DNA from 4 places in the Lentilactobacillus sp. TOM.63 genome. Region 3 is predicted to be linked to each of the others. Evidence: riboswitches for the same ligand, from Rfam matches in the RefSeq annotation. Region 3 holds a riboswitch; each other region holds the start of a gene.
The links. Region 3 has a riboswitch for thiamine pyrophosphate ahead of QUF07_RS07840 (ECF transporter S component). Riboswitches for the same ligand answer to the same signal wherever they lie in the genome.
Positions count from the first base shown of each region.

Region 1: linked by a shared signal. The riboswitch ahead of tenA (thiaminase II) and the one ahead of QUF07_RS07840 (ECF transporter S component) in region 3 are both predicted to bind thiamine pyrophosphate.
Region 2: linked by a shared signal. The riboswitch ahead of QUF07_RS06040 (ECF transporter S component) and the one ahead of QUF07_RS07840 (ECF transporter S component) in region 3 are both predicted to bind thiamine pyrophosphate.
Region 4: linked by a shared signal. The riboswitch ahead of QUF07_RS13005 (ECF transporter S component) and the one ahead of QUF07_RS07840 (ECF transporter S component) in region 3 are both predicted to bind thiamine pyrophosphate.

Region 1 is NZ_JAUCAP010000001.1:103-5,507, reverse strand. It holds gene QUF07_RS00030 (hypothetical protein) at 1-229, opposite strand, end outside; gene QUF07_RS00025 (hypothetical protein) at 249-635, opposite strand; gene QUF07_RS00020 (hypothetical protein) at 632-1,012, opposite strand; TPP riboswitch at 1,108-1,222, shown strand; gene tenA (thiaminase II) at 1,284-1,982, shown strand; gene QUF07_RS00010 (fibro-slime domain-containing protein) at 2,187-4,547, opposite strand; partial or broken gene QUF07_RS00005 (ISL3 family transposase) at 4,802-5,405, opposite strand, start outside.
Region 2 is NZ_JAUCAP010000022.1:11,433-17,020, reverse strand. It holds gene QUF07_RS06050 (energy-coupling factor transporter transmembrane component T family protein) at 5-658, opposite strand; gene QUF07_RS06045 (ATP-binding cassette domain-containing protein) at 655-2,085, opposite strand; gene QUF07_RS06040 (ECF transporter S component) at 2,104-2,697, opposite strand; TPP riboswitch at 2,892-2,981, opposite strand; gene QUF07_RS06035 (HAD family hydrolase) at 3,098-3,904, shown strand; gene QUF07_RS06030 (linear amide C-N hydrolase) at 3,896-4,834, opposite strand; gene QUF07_RS06025 (LVIS_2131 family protein) at 5,207-5,588, shown strand, end outside.
Region 3 is NZ_JAUCAP010000033.1:10,204-15,791, reverse strand. It holds gene QUF07_RS07850 (pyridoxal-phosphate-dependent aminotransferase family protein) at 1-202, shown strand, start outside; gene QUF07_RS07845 (ABC transporter substrate-binding protein) at 282-1,202, opposite strand; gene QUF07_RS07840 (ECF transporter S component) at 1,212-1,766, opposite strand; TPP riboswitch at 1,856-1,950, opposite strand; gene QUF07_RS07835 (sulfite exporter TauE/SafE family protein) at 2,689-3,447, opposite strand; gene QUF07_RS07830 (MarR family winged helix-turn-helix transcriptional regulator) at 3,541-3,960, opposite strand; gene QUF07_RS07825 (MFS transporter) at 4,128-5,507, shown strand.
Region 4 is NZ_JAUCAP010000109.1:523-6,066, forward strand. It holds gene QUF07_RS12995 (MMPL family transporter) at 1-2,793, shown strand, start outside; gene QUF07_RS13000 (TenA family protein) at 2,986-3,681, opposite strand; gene QUF07_RS13005 (ECF transporter S component) at 3,694-4,290, opposite strand; TPP riboswitch at 4,427-4,521, opposite strand; gene QUF07_RS13010 (hypothetical protein) at 4,730-5,206, shown strand; gene QUF07_RS13015 (magnetosome magnetite crystal formation protein family) at 5,222-5,544, shown strand, end outside.

The sequences.
Region 1 (5,405 bases), on a different contig from region 3:
TTAGGTTGTCGTGATGGTGGTTGTTAAAAAAGATCGTTAGGGTTTGGTGTTCTGCCTTCGTTAAATGGAGATTTTCGATGAAGAACCCGGGTCGATTGAATTGGAGCTTTTCGGGTTGGATTTCATCAACCAGGCTGCCTAGTCCAACTGTTACTTGATATAGGGCGGCTTGCAGTTTTCCTTCAGATTGGGGGTTGGGTAATTTGACGTCAAGATAGCTGTAAGGCATTAAAGCTACTCCTCTCTATTCAGGATGTGGTGGTAAAGGCATCCTTCACAAAAAACGTGATAACAATCGCAATGGTTCCCGGCCAGTAGGTTTGGGGAACGATGCCGAAAAATAAGTAAAAGGAAACCAGAATGCCGACTGCGGTGAGGCCAGCACCTATTTTGGTGATTTGGTGGTGGTCGGGGTCATAACTGAGATGTTTTTGGTACCAATATTTGAAGCTGAAGTAATGAATTGGCCAGATCATAATGGCAATTAAGAGCAAAATACTAGATATATTGGTTAGCGTTTGGAGACCCTCAACACCGGGAAAAGTCTGGTTGGCCCATTCTTGGACATTTAGGATGCCAAAAATGATGAGGACAGGGATGTTGCGGAGAAGGCTGTATTTCCAAGCCACTCTCATGCGTTTCCCTTCTTTCTAACGGGTGCTTTAAACCCTTCCACGAAAATCATCATGATCGTGAAGACTAGAAAGAACAATTCGCCGTTTTGAAGCAGTGAAAACGAAACGAGAACCGCCAAAATGATCGCCCCAACGATTAGGCTGAAGTTGGCGGCCAACGTGAACGTTCGATTTGTTCGATCGTATTCGGAATGCTGCTTGAAGTATTGTTGGCCAAACGATTTGCTAATGATCACTTCAATAATAGTGGTAGCGGCAATCAGAATGACCAGGTTGATCAGGTCGTTGATCCCGAATAACTGGATAATCGGGTATAAGATTAAAATGACATACAATAAATAGTTCGTGATTAGGGCATATTTTAAATCGAATTTCATAACACTGAACCTCTCTGTAAAAAATTTCCCCAACCCCTCAAAATAGTTGTTAACAGCGTATCATGAATAACCAGATTGTTGCAAACGCCGCAACCGTGGTACACTTTGGGTATTCAAATGAGACGGTGCTATATGCTGAGATGGCGCAGTGCCAATCCCTTTGAACCTGATTTGGTTAATACCAACGTAGGGAAGTGACAGAATTGAGAATGACAGGTACCAAATCCGGTAACGGTTTATTTGAAAATTTTTGCAAGAGGAGTTTCATCCAATGAAATTTTCACAACAGTTACTGGCAGCTGGTCAACCAATTTTGCAGGCAATCTACCAACATCCATTTGTCGAAGGTATCGGCAATGGTAATTTGCCTAAAGAGGCCCTGACATTTTATGTCGGTCAGGATTATAACTACCTGAATGCCTTTATCAAGGTCTACGCGGCGGCCATTGAAAAGTCGGAAACTCGCGCGGACATGGCGATCTTTGCCAAACAAATTGATTTTATCCTAAATAGTGAAATTCACCCCCATCACAATTTCTGTAACGTTGCCGGGGTGAAATACGAAACTTTGCAGCACGAGCCCCAAGCACCCGGCACTTATTTGTACAATGAGCATATGTATCGGGCAGCGCGAACTGGCGACCTGATCGATATTGTGGCCGCCATGACGCCGTGTCCATGGACGTATTTGGAAATCGCAAACCGGTTTGTGAAGCAAGGGAAGAATACTGACGATAATGTCTTCAAACCGTGGATTGATTTTTACGCAGATATGGGCGATAGCGAGGACAGTATTCTCCAGCAAATGTATGATTTGATCGACCGAGAAGCCGTGAAGTACGACCAGCACCGTTTGGACATTGTTAAGGAAGAATTCCTCAAGAGCTGTGAAATGGAGTGGCGGTTCTGGGATCAAGCCTATAAGCAGACGGGTTGGCAGTTTGTGAAACCAATGAAGCAATATTACTAAGCACATAGACTGGGATAATAAGTATTTTGAACCCAGAATCCAACAAGAAAAAACCAGTTATTCCTGAGGCTGGAATAGCTGGTTTTTCTTGTTAAATGGCCCGAATCGGTCGTTTGTCGCAGCTTTTATCTGAGTATCAGTGGTAATCCAAATGATGATCACTGATTGAAAATTAACACATGTCTCAGCCTTTTGTACGAGCATTTAGTTGCGACGACGTCTGAATTTCGCCAAGCCAAGCAATCCTAACATAGACAATCCAAGGACTGCTAACCAGTTTGCGGTGTGCGTGTCACCAGTTTGTGGCAGCATGGACGCTGTCTTGAGTTCTTGATCCTTTTGAGTGGCATTAGTAGAAGCGGACGCTGGTTTAACAGCATCATTGCTACTGTACTTGAAGGTGCTGCCACCCTTAGCGTTCAATGCTTGAAGGCCAGTGCCAGTTGAGCCGGAACCATTTGCACCAGAACCGGGGTTACTCTTGAGGTAGAGCACGCCGTCCTTTTTGCTAGTTGAAGCCTTGCCAGTCTTGTTGCTTGAACTGGTTTTCTTTTTGTCGTTACCTTTCTTGTCATCAGATGGCAAGGCTTGTGGAAGCTCAATGTCATCTTCAGGAGTTGTTGGGGTTTCTGGAGTTGGCGTTTCTGGTGTTGGGGCTTCCGGAGTTGGTGGCGTTACCTCTGGATCAGGGGTTGGATCTGGATCCGGTGTGGATGGGCCTGGACCCGGTCCGGGATCAGGAGGAGTGATTTCATCTTCAATCGTACGAATGCCAAATCGCTCATTTTCTGCGTAAGTGTAAAGAGAATTTTCGGTTTTTGCATAGTTTTCATGTTCGCCATAGACGTACTGAGTTTCACCTTGGATTTTTTGTACACCATAGCTAGTTTTCTCAGCATGATAGTCTTCTGGAATTTGGAGGTTGAAACTCATTTTGAGATTAGAGTGGCCGTGCCCTCTTTCCAGGTAGAAAATCTTGATCTCATGAGAATCGCCGGCATTGCCCCATCCTTGGCCTAACAAATTATCCAAATGTTCTTTCTTTCTTTTTCCTACGGATACTTCCCCATTACTAAAATTAATTGCTCCATCTAGTTTTGAATGGATTCCACCAATATCAAGCACAAGTTTTCCATCGATGAATAACCAAAAGTCATCGTCACCACTGAAATTGAACACCATTGGGATCTTTTTGTCCGTAAGTGAATTACTGTCATCAACCATACCACCTTCAGGGTGCATATAAGAAAACTCCATCTTCATCCCAAGGAAGTGGTTAGGGGCATTCTTGCCTTTTAGATTATAGCCTTGAGCATTGTTTCCATTGAAGAATTTGAAGTCTTTGTCCAAGGGAAAGAATTGGCCACCACTGTTATCATTCGCCTTATTAGCTTTGTTATAAACTAACATATCCCCTAAATTGTTCGGATCATCTGCTTTGTCATCGAATACGGTATGGTATTTACTACTATCGAATGAATAGCCGCCGTGACCATCACTAATGAACATCTTAAGTGGCTGGTTGGTTACGTAATTGTTACTAGAACCAGTAGTACTGCTTCCATCGAATAGGTATGCTAATGATTCCCCGTCAACCGTTGGATACCCATTACTTAGTTCAGAAGCAACGATCTTAGGGTATCCATTAGGATTGCTCTTATTGTATGCTGCAACCCCTGATTTGGTTGATCCACCATCAGAGAATTTTAATTTTTTGTCTTTATTGATTCCGGCATCCCGGACTTCCCTATCGGCTAAGCCATCTTTTCCAACTCCATTATCTCCATCACTTGTACCCGTTACAGTGTAATCTGTTAATGTGATATTGATTCCAGGGTTTGTCACTTCCGTAACTTGCTGAAGACTCTTGGTGGGGTCGGGAATTGTGGTTTTGGGTTTTATGAGAGGCTTGACGAGTGTATAGACTGCGGTGTTGGCAGGTAGACTTGTGCCATCCTTCTTTACAATGTATAATTCATCGCCTATTTGAACAAATCTTGTTTGATCTACGCCAATCTCTTTTCCAAGTGCCTCTTTAATTGCTTGCTGTTCAGGTGTTAGTTCAACATTTGAAGGTGTACCTTCAGAATTCTCTAGGTAGGTGGTTTGTCGGAACTTATCAGGAACATTTGTGTTGAATTCAGTTGTTTCGGTTTCATTGAGTTTGACTAGTGTTTTGTCCTGTGACTCGTCATCAGTATGGATCTTCCAGAGGTTACCGGTATTATCGACGAAAATGGTTTCAATTCCACCATCGTAGTCATCACTATTGTCTGGGTGGAAGTAAACTGTCTTGCCGTCAATGATATATGGAAAGTACTGGGCCTTATTAAGGAAATTCGGTTCTCCATCGCTAGTCATCACCTCGTAATTCCCCCACGTTTCTGGGATTTCCTTGTTATCTTCGACTTCTTCTTTCAAGGATTCGATCAATTCCTCCGGTGCATAGTCAATTGCAAGTGCATCAGCATTGATAGCAGCTGCAACATCGTCGTCCACGTTTGCTGTTTTGTCGAATATTTCACCATTATATTTATAGTAATGTGTCTCATTTCCATCGGTCAATTGGACAACATATACCGGCTCAGCCCCGGATTGGTTATCAGTAATTTTAAAGTACTGCTTAGCTATTAAGGCTGCATTGCTATCCGTTGGGGGATTTTCAGAGTTATAGACAATTTTGTGTTCATCGACATTGTCTAATTTCTGTCCAACAGCAATTTCTAGTGCCTCTTTATCTTTCAGATAGGTTTTGACCTATACCCCCAAAGTTAGGCTCTTCGTCAACTGTTGTTGGTGAAACTAAATTCGAGTTCTAATCACTTTGTGATTAGGGCTCTTTTTGTTTTGACCTTGAAAACGTATAGTACTCGCGTTCTAAATCTCCAGAAACTGCGATAGCCAAAGCTAGCTCGTTTAATAGCTTTGATTTTATTATTAGAACCTTCTAAAGGACCATTTGAATACGGTGTGGTAAAGGTATTATGAATTTCATCGTGATGGGCTTCAAGTGTCTTAAGTGTGTTCTTCATTTCCTCAGAATACGCGGTATGATGCCAAAAAGTGGCATTGTAATTATGCCAATCTTGATGTTGAATAGCCGTCCGCACGTTATTTAAGACTTGATAGGTTTGTTTAAGTTCTGAATCCAAGGATAATAGCTGATCGACCACATCAGTGGCCGGCATTAAATAAGGGAAATTCGTCCATCTTTTAAATTGTTCAAAGTCAAGTTGTTCAGCCGGGACTAATAATAGCTTCCAGTATCGTTTGAGCGCGTGAAATTCCCGAGCGGACGGGGCAAATTTTTTCATCACTTTAATTCTGGTCTTGTTAAACGCCCGATTAAGGGCGTTAATAATGTGAAACTTGTCCATCACCACAATGGCATTGGGGAACACGGTCCGCACAAGCTTAGGGTAA
Region 2 (5,588 bases), on a different contig from region 3:
GCTTTCAATATCTGATGAAGAATAATAGAACTTGCACAATCCCAAACAGGCCAATAAACCAAACCCAGTCCATTCTGGTAATCTTAATCACTCGGTAATGGGTTCTTCCTTGGTCTTCCACGAAGCCATGGGACGTCATCGCTTCGGCCAGATTTTGTGACCATTGAATCGATGATAAGATCGCTTTGAAGTACAATTTGGGTGACCAGAAGTGAAGGGCCTCGCCGCGCATCAACGCGGAAGTTTTAATGATCTGGACTTCTTCGTTGATTTTGGGCATCAGGTTAAAGGCAGCCAGGACGCCGTATGCAAATTTGGAGGGTAACCGAAAATCCTGCTCCAACGTTAATGCTAAATCGGTGATGCTGCTTGTCAGTGTAAAAGTTGCTCCAAGAAATACGTAGGCGTAAATTCGAGTAAACAGGATCCAAGCAAAATGGATACCAGCGCTCCCGTAAAGCCATTGGGAAACAAATAATCCAAGGGCAGGGAATAACGGCCAGAAAATTAAGCCAATTAACGCTTTGAAGGTTACCCGATTAAAGAGAATGTAAATGAAGCTGACACCGATGAGGATCACATTGACAATCAACGACTGGGTAAACGAAATTTCTAGGGCAATTGCCATCACTAATAGTAACTTTAATCCAGGATTCATTTGATAACCTCCTGGTAAGTCAGATTTTGATCCGCAAAGTTTGCGTGATAGTCGATGAGGGTATCCAAACCGGACAGTTGGTGAGAAATAATAATTTGGGTCTGGTGAAATTCCTGCTTGGACCGGTTTAAGAAGCCGACAACGACCTCTAGCGAATGATAATCCAATCCTTTGAATGGTTCATCCATCAAGAGGACCGGCGGATTCATGATTAACATTTCGATGATCTGTAGCTTTTTCTTTTGGCCTTCACTTAATGAATAAACGACTTGGTCATCACGGCCGTCAATGCTGAGTTCTTTGAGCATCGTTTGAACATCATCGATTGAGTAGGCTTGATTTGTCCTGTTCTTAAGAGATAAATCAAGTTCCTCTTTAACGGTAATATTCAAAAATTGATTTTCGGCATCCTGAAATAGCAGCGTGACATTTTTAGCGTATGGCAACGGCCGAATTTTCTGGATGTTCTTGCCAGCAAAGTCGATTTCGCCATTATACGGCAACAATTTGGTCAGCGCGTTAAATAATGTCGACTTGCCAATTCCATTGGCGCCAGTGATCAAAGTGGTCTTTTCTTTACAGAACTTAAAGTCACCCAGCTTCAATAACAGTGAATGGTGCGGTTGGAGTTTAAAATCCTTGATATTAATGATTGACGGAGCGGCCTCAGTTGGGATCGCAACTTGCTTATTAATTGTCTGCGTGTTTTTAAAATTATCGAAGAAGTGTTGGGCAGATTGTGAATCTAACAAACTAATGTGATGCGTATCCGGATCGAGATAATAGAACTCGTCAATGACACCTTTGTAATCGTTAAGGTCATGGTCTGCGAGGATAATGGTTTTCCCGTGTTCCACTTGAAGCTGTTTGAGCTTTTTGATCAGATCCAATCGTGAATCTGGGTCGATGCTGGCAAACGGCTCATCCAAAACGATTACCGGTGGATCCATCGCAACGATGCAGGCTAATGCCACCCGCTGCTTTTCCCCACCGGACAAGGTATTGATAACCCTGGAGCGTAACTGTTTGATGCCACAAAAATCCAATGCGTGGTTGATAATCCCGTCTATCTTGGCAGGATCCACCAGCATATTTTCCAGCACAAAGGTCAGCTCATGGATGACAGTGTCCATGGCAAACTGTTGGTTGGGGTTTTGAAACATCATCGCAACCGAATGGCTGATTTCGTTGCTTGGAATTTGTTTGATATCCGTGTCACCGAACTTGATGCCTCCCAGAGCATCGTTGCCAATAAAATGCGGATACAATCCAGCAATAAAATACAGGAGTGTTGATTTCCCACTGCCGGATGGACCGGTCAGTAAAGAAAAATGGTTGTGTTTAAAAGTTACGTCCACGTCGTTCAATACCTTGACGGTGCTGCCGGGGTATTCATAAGTGAAGTGGTCAATCAAAACGTCAGTCATTATCAGAACTCCTAGCGGTTAAAGTGAAAATGCGTTACTACGATCCAAAAGACGAACAATCATCTTGGTTAAAACACCACCAAAAATGAAGGTTGAGATGTAACGAGTGACAAAGAGTGCCAACAATAGTGGAATGCCGAATTTGTTGTAGCCATTCTTAATCACGTCCCAGGCGAAGGTCACAACAACGGTGGTGAAAATTGAGGCGTTCAAGCCAACCCAGTCGTAACGCTTGTAGCCAGTGAAGGCGAATCCAAGTTCGGAACCAATTCCTTGAACCAAGCCAGAGATAAAGGCACCGGCACCCCATTGGCCACCAAGAAAGACTTCAACGGCAGCTCCGAGAAATTCACCAACAAAAGCAGATCCGAAAGTCCGAACCACAAAGCCAGTCAATGGGCCGGCCATACACCACAATCCCATTAAGAGATCATTGGCAAAGGGGGCAGCACCAATTGGTGTGAGTACAACGGTTAGCGCTGTATAGAGGAAACCAGCTCCCCAAAAAATAATTCCAGTAAAAATAGCAATCAAAGCAATTAGGATAATGTTACGAAGCGTCCATTTGCTTTGATGTTCCCGATTAGTAGCGGGTTGAGTCTTGTTATCCATGAATAATGCCTCCAATATGATATTTCACCCAATTATCTGGAGTGCCAAACGACTTGGTGTTGGCAAGAGGTGTCTGCTGGTAAGACCGGGCTCACTCGGTCACCGAAAAACCATCAGAGCATTCAAAAAAGCCAGCGCAAAACTTGAAGTTTTACCCTGGCTGCGAAATTCATCTATTGCAAATAATCCATTTGGATACAACGGAAGTATGCTCCCTTCGCTGGTACTGACCAGATCAGGTTCGATGGGTTTTTCTCAGCCTTTAGGCACCCCAGATAAGTTGTATGATTAAATTTAGTATACTAAATATAAAAGCAATTTACAAACTAATTCACGACATTGTAGAATGAATGTATGGAAACAACGAATGATCAAACTGAAATAACAGGAGGAATTGGCGTTGGTTAAAGTGATTGCAAGCGACATGGACGGCACGTTTTTAAATGATGAGGGCACCTTTGATAAGCAGGCGTTTCAAGCTCAACTTGATGAAATGAAAAAGCAGGGGTTGCACTTTGTTTCGGCAAGCAGTAATCAGTATCAACACCTGCTTGAATTGTTTAAAAACGTTTCTGGACCGATTTCGTATATTTGTAACAATGGGGCGTTGGTCGTTGATGAACGTGGCGTGATTGTGACCGAAGAGATTATTGACCATCTCGTTTTAAGAAAAGCACTCGAGTACCTCGAATCCGAATCACTTTATGCGGGCGCCGAGATTATTTTGGTTGGCAGAAACGGCACCTATTGTAACTTGCCGGCTGATTCAAAACGCTTTAAGGCTTCCCAGTATTTTTACGAAAACATGCAGTCGATGCGTGATTTGAAATTGGTGTTTGATTCAATTTACAAGCTTGATATCACTTGGGAAGCTGGTGGGGTCGTTAAACGCCAAGATGAGTTTAACCACAAATTTAGCGGCCAACTTGCGGCCACGTCTTCTGGCATGAATGGGCTGGACGTCATGGTCGACGGTATCAGCAAGCTTAGTGGTCTCCAGACCCTGTTGGCTGATTGGAACCTGTCGTTTGAGGACGTTGCCGCATTTGGTGATAACGGCAATGACTTTGAGATGATTGAGGCAGCTGGCGAGGGCTATGCAATGAAGAATGCCGCTGAAGACTTGTTATCCCGAGTTGATTTGGTGACGGATGAAACTAACGAAGAACAGGGCGTTCAAAAGCAGATTGCCAAATATTTAGGCTAGAAATTTGGCCGTGTTGGGATAATTGGCAATGAGTTGTGGCAGCGAGAAACTGAAAACTTGGTTGTCGTCATGATATTTGAAGAAATAAGTCTGATTGGTTGAATCTAAAATTGAAATGTAATGGGTATAATTAAAATTGGGATGGGCATTCATTGTCTGTTGATAAGGGATAGCAACCGCATTTAAGACATTAAACAAGCGGTTTCGAGCCACAAACTGATTTGGGGCCGGTGAATTCCCGAGCTTAACGACTGCCGCTTCAAGGAATCGCGAAGTTGGCGTGTTGGTGGCTGCGGGGATTTGCTGATTCAAGACAAGACGTCGGGATTGCTGGACTAAGCTTTCTTTATTTGAGGATCCGTTTAGCTCCTTGGCAAGCCGCCGCATGTGTTCGGGATAAGTTGGCGAATTGGTCAGGACACCGATGGAATCGGCAATGATTTCCATGCCATTTTGAGTTGGTTCAATAATTAATGTTTGCCCAGTTTGGTCGGTCAAAATCCAGTGAAACGAAAAAACTTCTTGGCCCGCAAGCCAATTTTTACCAATCAGGGCAACGTCTGAAAGCTCGTTTTTCACGGCTTCGATTGAATTATGTTCGCCGAGAACCCAAGGCAGGAAATCCTGTGGGGTGAGGTTCAACTTTTCTGGGACTTCATTAGCCAGATAGTGTGCTTTGAGCGGAAACATGAGCTCGGCGCAACTTAAGCCGGCAATGTTAACGCCATCGGCTATCAAAATATCGATGCGGCTTTCATGACGACCACCGCCGACGTATGGGTATTTAAGTGGTCGCTTGCCCGCGAGTGCAGTTTGGTAACTGGTTTGATTGATGAGAGTTGGATGCCACTTGGCCTCTATTGGGAAGTCCATGGTGCGGCCGAGAAGCGCATGATGATTATTTGATTGAATGGTTAAGCTGGTGCACATGTGAGGTCACCTCGATGAGTTTTCGAAATGGATGAATGGCATTTAAGAATGTTAGAATGGATTTAGTTCCAAGTTTAGAGTCGGACTGTTTCATCAAGTGATCGTTGGCGTATAAGCACCTACTGGAAAAATTCCAAAACCGGGAATTTCTTCCAAAGAAGACTTACACTCCGATTGTTAATCGCTTGTTTTCGCACTCTGATTGAAATGTGCTCAATCAAGCGGCGACTTGCATATAAGCACCTACTGAAAAAATTCCAAAACCGGGAATTCTCCCAGTAGGCGACTTATATTCCAGTCGCTAACCGCTTGTTTTCGCACTCTTAATTAGTGTAAACTAAACTCAATAACAAGTAAAAAGGGGAATCAGTTATGAAATCCGCCTGGAATTTGATTGGTATGGGGCTTTGGCTCATCTTGATTTTTTATTTGGTTTGGATGATCCACGATATGCGGGCCCGCCGGTTGAAATTAATAGTGACAACTAAAAAAAGCTTCACTTGGCAAAACTTTAGCATCTCCTGTGGTGAGATTGTCGTCTTTTTGTTGGCTGTTTGGGGGATGTCGTACGCGACATTTTTCCAAGACGTTGCCAAAATGGATCAAAGCCGGGTGACGACCAGTTACGAGTACAAGCCATTGATCATCCAATACAAGAACGACCAATCGGACTACGTGCAAGTGCAAAATGGTTCCGGTCGAAATCCTGTTCAAAACTATACATACTACGTGGAAGGCGGTAAATATCAAGTTA
Region 3 (5,588 bases):
GAAAGAATTTGGCGTTGAAATTTCAAGCTCGTTCGGTAGCCTTCACGGCAAGATTTGGCGCATCGGCACAATGGGTTACGTTGCCGAAAAAACCAACATGGTCAACTTTATCGCCTTGCTGGCAGCGGCGTTACTCACTGCTGGAGTCAATGTTGACACCAAGGCTGGTTTGGCCGCCTTCAATCAAGTTTATTCAGATTAATGACATCTTCTAAAAAAGGCCAATCGTATCAGTAGCCCCCTTGGGGTTGCTGGCGCGATTGGCCTTTTTGTTTCATTACCTAAAGTTCCAAGTATTTATTTGTAAAGCCGATATTGCTTGGAATCATGTTGCCCATCTTCTGTTGATTTAACCATGCATAGAATTTCTCCCAGCGATTCTGGTCAAAGGCGCCCCAGAGGCCGTCTGTTGGCCGGTAATGCTTGCTGATCTCCAGCTGGCTTTGGATTACCAACGGTTCCTGCAGCATCCGATCCGGCACGTATCGCATCAGAATCTGGGCCGCTTCTTCCGGAAATTGTTCAGCAAACGCAAACCCTTTGCGGGTGGCTCGTAAGAATTTTCTCGCAAGGTCGCCGTGTTCTCCGAGAAAATGCGTATTGGCTGCCAAGACGGGTGTGTAGTAATCAAAAGCGGGTACATAATCTTTGACATAGAAGAAATGATAGGCTTCGTTGGTCTCACTCAAATTGGCCATCAACCCTTCCCAGTGATGATAAACGAAGATGCCATCGTACTTTTGTTCGGCCAAATCTTTCACTGGATTAAAAATCATATCGTTGGGAACAATTGTGACTTGATTAAAATCGCCGCCATCGGCATTAATCGTATCTCTGATAATTGCCTGCTCAGTCGGATAACCAAAGGTCGCATAGGTGTTGCCGGTGAAATCCTTTGGTCGGGTAATCTTATGGTTCGTCAATAATCCTGACAAATTGTGATCATTCAACGCTGCAATGGCAACCAGCGGCGCATTTTCATCCTTTACAAAGACATCTGACAACGACATCTGCTCAGTAATCGCAAAATCCGCTTTTCGCTGCAAGAGCCAATCCCGGCCATCTGCATGATCATCAGGCATGAAGATTGATAAGTTCAAGCCTTCATCTTCATAATACCCATTATCAATTGCGGCATAAAAACCGGTATGGTTGGTATTTGGGATCCACTCTAGTGCTAATCGAATTGTTTCAGTTTTCATGATTTCCTCCTAATTACTAACGACATGGCTTCGCTGCAACATCTTGACGATCATCATATTGATCACCCCACTAAAAATAAATGTAGAAATAAGGCGAATGATGAACAACGTTATCAACAACCCCAGTGAATATTTTGAGTATCCGTAAAAGATCATTTCCCGGACAAATGTCACGACGGTCACAAAAATGACACTGAGACTCAAACTCAACCAATTCCAAACTTTATAGCCCGTGGCCAAGTAGCCCAGTTCAGCGCCTGCACCTTGAACCAACCCGGCAATCACGGCTGCCGCCCCAAACTGCCCGCCGATAAACATCTCGACAATCGAAGCCAGCGTTTCAACCAAAGTTGCCGATCCTGGCACTCGAAATAATAGGCCAGCCAGTGGTCCGGCCATCACCCAGACGCCTTCGAGAATATCGTTGGCGGCCGGTGCCAAGCCAAACGGGGTCAAGGCGGCGGTTAATGTCGTATAAATTGGGCCCAGAACCCAATAAATCACCCCAAAAAATAAGGCAATTAATGTCAAGGTAATGACATCTTTCAATGAAAATTTGCGCATAAAAAATGGTCCTCCATTGTTCATGGGGCACCAAGTTTGAGAGAAAAGTCGACTCAATAATTGCATAGATTGAGCTCCTATCAAAAGCAACGGATAGCAGCAAACTTTTTCCCTTCGCTGGTACTAACCAGATCAGGTTCAACGAGTATCATCTCAGCCAAAATTGGCACCCCAAGTTATTTTGTTCTTATAAAGGATATCATTCAGTTAAAAGAAAGTGAAGTATACTGATTATCTATGGATGGATACCCAAATTTATTTAACAATTACTTATATTTAAAATATAATGTTTTTATTAACATATAATTATACGAAAGGAACATAGATCTTGAAAAAATTTTGTTTAATATCATTTCTAGTTTTAGTGTTTAGTTCATTTGGTTCATCAGAGGTTTCTTTTGCGTCTTCCCACAGCACAATTCCTAAAATTTTTCGTGGAACATGGTACACATATATGGGGAAAGAAAAATGGTCAGCAACAAAATACACTGCCCACTCCATTTTAGGATTTAATGTCAATAAAGCTGGAAAAAGGATCAGCAAATATTATTGGAAGTCAACACCTCGGAGTAAAGGGTTCAACAAGCTATATGTTACACGTCAAGCAGCAAATCACTCCAACGAACCAAACACAATTGATCGCGTAAATTACTCGTTTACTAAGGGAGACGGCGGAATGCATTGGATTGGAAAAATTAAAATACACGGGAAATATTATCAAGAACTCTGCGATTTCGAAAGTGGCCCTGAATATGTCAACGTATCCTTACGATACCGATATCCCCATGATTTCACACATGTATACTAATTTAATCGTTGTTTTATAAAAAAAGCGACAACCAATAAAATGATTGCCGTCTTTTGAGCACAAATGGTTCAATGCCCCTGCCAAGGTGCTTTTATCATACAACAAATTACGATATTACCCAACCAAATCCCAAATAGTTTTAAAGAGGAAAATAATCAACACCACAATAATAATCGGTCGAGCAATCTTGCTGCCAAAGCGTTTGTAATAACTGGCGCCAAGAAAATTACCAATGATACTAAAAGCTCCTGCCGTCAGGCCCAATAACATGATGACCTTACCGCTTAATAGGAATACCACCAACGCCGTAATATTTGTTGTTAAATTGATTACCTTAGTGTTGCCAGCTGCTAGATTAATTGGTAAATGAGCAAGGCCGGTTAATGTGATCAACAAAAAGGTCCCTGTTCCCGGTCCATAGAAACCATCGTACGCACCCAGCCCCAGTGAAATTCCCAGGGTGATAAAAAATTGAGTTCCCGTTAACTGAGAATCGGCCAATTTAGAATTTAAAGCATGCCGATTTAGCAACAAGTAAAGAGCAGTTGCCGGCAGAATCACCAATAAAATAAGGCGGAAATACTGATCACTAATATGTAATGCCAATCGAGCCCCCAAGGATGAGCCGATGACAGCTGCTACGACCGAAAAGAAGGCCAGCTTCACTCGAATGTAACCACTGCGGGCAAATTCAAGCGTGGAGATAGTGGTGCCCATTGCCGACGATAATTTATTCGTCCCAACTGCGAAGTGAGCTGGAATTCCCGCCATCAAATAAGCCGGAAGTGAAATTAAGCCACCGCCGCCACCAATCGCATCCACAAACCCAGCAAGAAATACCAGCGGGCAAACAATTAAAAATTCTGTCAACACTAGAACTCATCCCTTCAATTACCTGATAGATACTTATCATCATAATCTAAGAATTTCACCTAGTCTATGCTTTCAAACGAATCAAAAGCCTCACTAACTAAATTTAGCGATAATCTGATTTAAGCCCGCCAACACAATCTCAGCATTGTCACCAAGTAAATCCTCGATGGCTTCATCTGTTTGAGCTAAGAAGGTATGAACCCTGGCAGCCCACTGGCGCGCCTTCGGAGTTAATAGAATCTTTTTATAGCGACTATCATTTTCCAAAGCAACTCGCACAATTAAATCCTTTTTTTCCATCAGTTTTAACAGTGTCGTTGCTGAAGACTTTTGAATATTGAACTCATGCTCCACATCACGCTGAAAGATATCTTGCTGCTTTTCTAACCGATAAATGTAATCAATCGTACTCATTTGAACCTGGGTCAGCCCCATCTGTCGCGCCATCCCATCGGCGTATCTTTGAAGCGCATTATTAGTTTTTTTTATCGCAATACCAATCGATTGTGTCATCGCTATTCACCTACCAATTTGTTCTAATCCTAACTATCCATATTGAATATCATATCATACTTGGTAATTATTGGGGCATATGAATAAAACGACTTGTTTGGTTGGAAATGATATGGTATTATTTTTAAATATTTCTAAATAGAACTATTTAAAAACGGAGGTATTTTATGGATCGACAAATTACTAAAAAATTATATTTAGCCATTATTGCAACTGGCCTAATGGCATTTTGTGGCGTCCTCATCGAAACTGCTATGAACATCACTTTCCCAACGTTGATGAAAGAATTTAACGTCCCAACTGCCACCATCCAGTGGCTGACAACATCTTATTTGATGATCGTATCAATTTTTGTGCCAATTTCTTCATATTTGAAGAAACGCTTTACAACTCGGCAACTCTTCTTAACTGCAAATTTACTCTTCATTATTGGCTTGTTAATCGATACCTTTTCTAGTTCGTTTGGCATTCTTGTGGTTGGCCGGCTCGTTCAGGGAAGCGGTACAGGAATTGCCCTTCCCCTCATGTACAACATTATTCTTGACCAAGCCCCACTGAATAAGATTGGCTTTTTGATGGGAATCGGCACCCTAGTAACCGCTATTGCCCCAGCACTAGGCCCAACATATGGTGGGTTATTAGTTGATTACAACTGGCATTTAATCTTTGCATTTTTGCTCATCTTTATGCTAATTTCATTAGGATGTGGCCTTTATGCCATTAATCCAGCTAAGGCCACCGGCTCTGCCAAATTAGATTGGTTGGGCTGGGGAGAAATTGCGATCGGATTTGTCAGCTTAATTATCGGCTTTAGCAGCCTCAGCAATTCATTCATGCGTTTTTGCATCTTTTTAATAATCGGGATTGCATGCGTGATTTTATTTGTCCACCACTCGAATCATGTTCCCAATCCAATCATCAACCTTAGAGTCATGGAAAATGCTTCATTTAATTTTCACTTGCTAAGTTATTTTCTGATTCAGATTTTGGTTGTTGGTATTGCGTTCGTGCTACCAAATTACATGCAAATCGTCAATCACACTTCCGCCACAATTGCTGGTCTTGCTCTCTTGCCTGGAGCCGCTATCGGTGCTTGTCTTGCACCAATTGGTGGAAAAATTTATGATCGTTTAGGACCAACTAAGCCAATTTTGACGGGTCTCACGTTTCAGTTAATTTCGGTCGTATTATTAACCGGAATCGTCAAAAATGCTACAACGCCAATCATCACAATCGCTTATACCCTCACGATGCTTGGCATTGGCTTTGCAGCCGGCAACATTATGACAAATGGTTTGAATCAAATCACCAGGGAAAACAATGCTGATGGGAATGCGCTATTTAGTACCATGCAGCAATTCGCAGGTGCAGCAGGAACTTCAATTGTCTCTGTTATCTTCGGGTTTTTCCAAGGGTCAGCTACCGGTTCATATGTCTCCAATACAATTGCTGGTGCCAGATACGCCTTTATCTATTTAATCTCCATTGTGCTGATTAATAGTCTGTCAATTATTATGGGACTTATCAAAAGCCACCGACACGCATAAGCTTCGATGCTAACCCGCTTTCCCGAAGTCCAGATAAATCAAATAGCCCTGCTCAAAAATCACATATGACGTGGTTATTTT
Region 4 (5,544 bases), on a different contig from region 3:
TCTGAAGGCGGCAAGAATGTCCGAACTTTAATCGCGGTCTTTAATAATAAGCACGGTAAAATCACGGACGAACAGTCATTGCAGATCGGCGACTCCGTTCGAGCCATTCGCAGTGATACCAGTCTACATATCGTGAGTGTTACGAGTGCCGGTGACAATGAAGCAGCCAAAAAGCAGCTGGTTTCAAACGATGGCACTACCGAAATGGTCATGATCACCGTTCCCAGCAAGTACAAGGTTAGAGGTCAGACCAATGAAGTCCTCAACAAAATTAAGACACCCGGGATGCGAACCTACGTTACCGGTAGTGATGTCTTAAATGAAGACTTCTCGGCAACAACCGAAAAAGGACTTCAAAAGACCGAAATTATTGCCGCAATTTTTATTTTTATTGTCTTAATCATCGTCTTTAGGTCATTGCTCATCCCAATCATTTCACTATTGACCGTTGCGGTATCCTACCTGATTTCTCTCAGTATTGTCATGAACCTGGCACAGCGCTATGGCTTCCCAATTTCCAACTTTACCCAAGTCTTCTTAGTCGTGGTTCTCTTTGGAATTGGGACTGACTATAATATCCTGCTGTATGACAGGTTTAAAGAACAGATTAAACAAGGGCAAACGGCAGTCGCGGCTGCCAAAACTGCTCAACGCCATGCTGGTAGAACCATTCTCTATAGTGGTTCTTCAGTGTTAATCGGATTTACTGCCCTGGCTCTGGCAAAATTCTCATTCTATCGTTCTGGTGTCGGGGTTGCCGTCGGGGTTGCGGTCCTATTAATGGTTCTGCTCACCCTCAACATGTTCTTCATGGCAACCTTGGGTGAAAAGTTATTCTGGCCAAGTAAAAATCTGGCCGCCCATGACCGCAGCGTCGTTTGGCATTTTCTATCCAAATTTACAATTTCCCACACGTTTGTGATGGTCGGCATCTTAATCATCGCAGCTATCCCGCTATTATTCATGGGATCTCAAAAATTGAATTTCAATAATGCAGACGAATTGCCGAACAGCGTTCAATCCAAGGCAGGCTATAATCTCATTCAAGAACACTACCCTGCCGGAACCTCTGGACCATCTACGCTTTACATCGAAAATAAGAAACCACTCAATACCCAGCAGTATTTGGCCGAAATCGATCAATTAACCGGATACTTGAACTCGGAATCCGGCGTTAAATCTGTTACCTCAGTGACGAGACCAGGTGGAACTAAGATTGATCAACTTTATCTGAAGAGTCAGTTGAAAACTTTAACTGATGGTTTGGATCAAGCCAATTACGGAATCAAAAAGGTTCAAAAAGGATTGGACAGTGCCAACAAGAAACTTGCTAGTTCGGACACTTCTGCCAGCATCGCCCAGGTTGAGAAATTGGCTGATGGTGCCAGCAAGCTTCAATCAGGTGCCCAGCAGTTGAGTAACAGCCTATCAGCTTATACGTCTGGTGTTAACAGCTTGGCAAGCGGCTCTCAATCGCTTAGTCAAGGCGCTTCTTCATTATCTTCTGGTGTCGGTCAACTATCGTCCGGCAGTCAGACGCTCAACTCAGGCATCCAACAATTACAATCTAAGACCGCCCGTTTGAAGGCTCTTCGAAGTCGGGTTAGTCGTTTGGCCTCTGGTTCCAGTCGACTGTCATCGGGCATTAGCCGCCTGCATTCACAAGTCACGCCATTTTCAAGCGGTTTAAGCCAACTCCACAGTGGTGCAAGTCAACTTCAGCAGAACAGCTCATCACTCGTCTCTGGAGCTCAAAACATTGCCAGTGGCAGTTCAGAAGTCAATACTGGCGTTCAAACTCTGAGTTCAAAGATGAAAGCTCTCCAAACTCAAATGCAACAGCTCCAACAAGGCCTTTCTTCTGCCAATGCCGGCTTATCCAAAGTTAGCAGCGGTACCAATACTGTTAATGATTATCTAAAGGAAATGCAAAAGTCCTATCTGGGCAACACCTTCTATATGCCAAAGGCAAGTGTTAAGAGCCCATCCTTCACACCATCACTTGATGCCTTTATGTCCAAGGATCGTAAAATTACCCACATCACCTTTATTCTAAACAGTGATCCAAGCACCACTAAGTCCGCTAACCGGATTAAAACCATTACGCGCGATGTGAACGCCAAGTTGAAGGGTTCATCCTTAAACAAAGCCAAAGTTGCAATTGGTGGTCAAAGTTCTCAAACAGCTGACTTACAAAAGACCGCTAATGGGGACTTCCTGAGAACAGTTGTCATCATGCTGGTTGGAATTGGAATTGCGTTGATGTTTGTCACCCGCTCACTCGTTCAGGCATTGACGATTATCGGCACATTGATTGTGACCTACTTTGGTGCCTTGCAGATCACGCGCTGGTTATCTGGCTACCTTCTTTTCCAAAATATGCTTACCTGGAATACACCATTCTTTAGCTTCATCATGTTAGTTGCTTTAGGAGTGGATTACAGTATTTTCCTGATGATGCGTTATAGGGGTGATGCCAGCGCAATAACTGACGTCCGAATGCGGATTACGAATGCCGCAACTATCATCGGAACAGTGGTTATCTCAGCTGCCATCATTCTAGGCGGCACATTTGCCGCATTGATTCCTTCCAACGTGCTTACCCTGATTCAAGTCGCAATGACCGTTATCGTGGGACTGGTCATCTTAGTTATCACCTTGCCAATCATTATGAGTGCAATGGTTAAATGGACCTACCCATATGTCAACGACAAGATGTATAAAAAGTCGATTGAAGGTCAAGATAAAATGCGTCGTAGTAAGGATCCTGAAGCCAAAAAGGGAAATGATTAACCAAGCTGATGTTTAGCCTAACCCCGCTTAAGCGCGTATATATAGCAGGGCCAAGGTATTAGTCAGCAGCTTGTTTATAAATGTCATTTAGCTGACCATTGATATATTTATTGATCAATTTTGCGATAAATGGCTGATCTTCGCTATTTAAGGGCAAATCGCTTTTTATCCCAGTCTCGCGAGTTTAAATCATTATCTCAATGGCCGAGCAACTTTTTCTTGTTCTTGATCCAGTAACCATTGCTCATGGATCACGCACATATTCCAATATTGCAATTCGTATTCGCTACTGTATTGAAATGCCAGCCGCATTTTCTCGCGGCCCTTATCGTCCGTATTCTCTGCCAGATCATCAGTTAAATTGAGCATTTGCTGATTAACCGAGCCAAATTCTTCCGATGCACAAAAATCAATAAAATCTTTGTAGACTGGCTTAGTATTAAATCCTTTTTCAGCAATTTTACGAAACATCTCTGTATAGGTCCAATAACAGGGAACCAAGCTGGCCTCTCCAGCATCAATACCTTGCTGTTCAAATTGATAATTCATGTTAGTAATATAAGCATATGCCGTTGGCGCAACCGGCACCGAATCGATTTCTGTTTGTGTCAAGTTCAATTCATCATAAATTGGGCTGTGCTCGCTAATCTCGTTACAAACATCAACTAAGTGGGCTAACGAATCAGCGTGGGCTCGATTCGTCATTTTAGCCGCAATTTTTTGATGAAGGTCATAAAAAGCGACACAATATTTATTATCCTGAATAAAGTAATAACGAAATGCTTCTGGGGCCAAGGTACCATCTGTCAAACCCGTGATGAATGGACAATCAAAAATTTGTTGCCAAACTGAATTGTTTTCTTGTCGTAACTGCGTTGTAAATTTCATCCTTTTCCTCCGTTATTTGCTTAATTTACTGACATTGTTGAGTTGCAGCTTATCAAATACCCGATCAAAATTAAGGGTAATCAATTTCACCAAAACACCATCAAATACCAGGCTTGAAACCGTCGAAATCATAAACAGTGCAATAATCATCCCAGTCCCATAATGACTATATCCAGAAGTGAGGAAGCTGTAGCCAAAGCCTAGTAGGTTAGCGCCAAAAGCCCCCAACAAGCAGCTTGTCCACGAAAACTTCTGATAGCCATGCGGGAAAAAGCCAAGTTCATTGCCGACACCTTGCAAAAAGCCGACGACAACAGTCATAATGCCCCATTGAGCACCAAAGAACATTTCAACAACCGCAGCAAGTGTTTCGCCAATAATTCCGGCGCCGACCGTTGGAACAAAATAAAGACACAAAGGTGCAGAGATGTACCATAAACCAGAATACAAGCCATCGACAAATGGGCTTAACCCAGTTGGGGTCAGCGCAATTTTGGTCACATTGTACAAGGTGTCAACGCCGTAAAAATAAATTGCCCCACAGACAATCCCAATCAAAGTCACCGTAATAATCTGTCTAACGTCCCAGTGTGGTGATCGAATGTTCATCAAATATCCGCCTCGTTTCACTATTCTAAATTCTAACGTACCAACCAAACCGATTCTTCAGCTTACTTTATCTTTCCATTAAAAAAAGGACCTCCTCTACAAAAAGAGCGGTCCTTAGCCATGCAAAAATCGTCACAAATTGACTAATTGGTCTTCCTACGTCAGTACTAACTGATTCAGGTTCCATGGGTATTTCTCAGCCGGACTTATCCAGCACCCCAGACCACAGATTAAATTATTTGATCAAGGCCATTAAACACCCAACTAACACCGACTGTCAATCATTTTTTGAAATTCTTTTATTTGGAAGTCTTACCAATAAGCAACTCAATTTGACAATTTAGCCCGTTTAACGTTATAGTTTTTAAAGTTATCTAAGCTCAAATCTGATCACTGATTCTAATTACCCTTTCGAATTTTTCTGTTAGGAGCACTCACCTTGAAAAAACTCATTAAGCTCGCTTTAACCATTTTAGCCGGCGTCGCACTTGCCGCTACCAGTATCCAAGCGTCACCTATCTCAGCCCAAGCCGCAGATACTTACTACAAAGTTGGGAAGATCCATAACTACACCCCTTCAAGTTGGCGTGGGAACTGGTATTCATACGTTGATGGCAAAATGTGTGTCACCCATATCAATCAATACTCAGTTACCCAATCTTATAAAGGAAAGTCCCATACCCTCTTTAAAAGCACTTGGAAAGGTTATAAAAAATTAGCAGTCGCCAAAATCCAAGGCAGCAGTCGTTACACGTTTAACGCCTACGCTCAGCACGGTTATCAGAGCGACAGAGGCTGGGGAATCACTCATCGGACCATTAATGATCAACGGCTCACCGTACTGAGAGACTACTCGGCAATGGGTTCCTACGTTGACCTTTTCAGAGCGCCAGTTTACAAGTCGTATTCAAAATAAACGAGAGGAATTGACATGTCAGAAAACAAAGTTGTTAATGCATTATCATATTTGTCGATCGTCTTCGCCCCGTTCATCTTTCCATTCATTGTCTGGTTGATCAGTAAGGATAACCAAAACATGCATGAAACGGCAAAGCACGCCTTTTTATTGCATTTGATTCCAGTCGTATTATCAACACTCACATTTATGCTGGTGGGCATTATGGCAATTACGGTGGGCGATCAAACCCGATCTATCGCAATCCTATTCATTGTCCTGGTGGGGCTAGTCATCATTGTGGATATCGCAATGTTTATTTATAACTTGTATTTAGGAATTAAAATCTTAGTAAAATA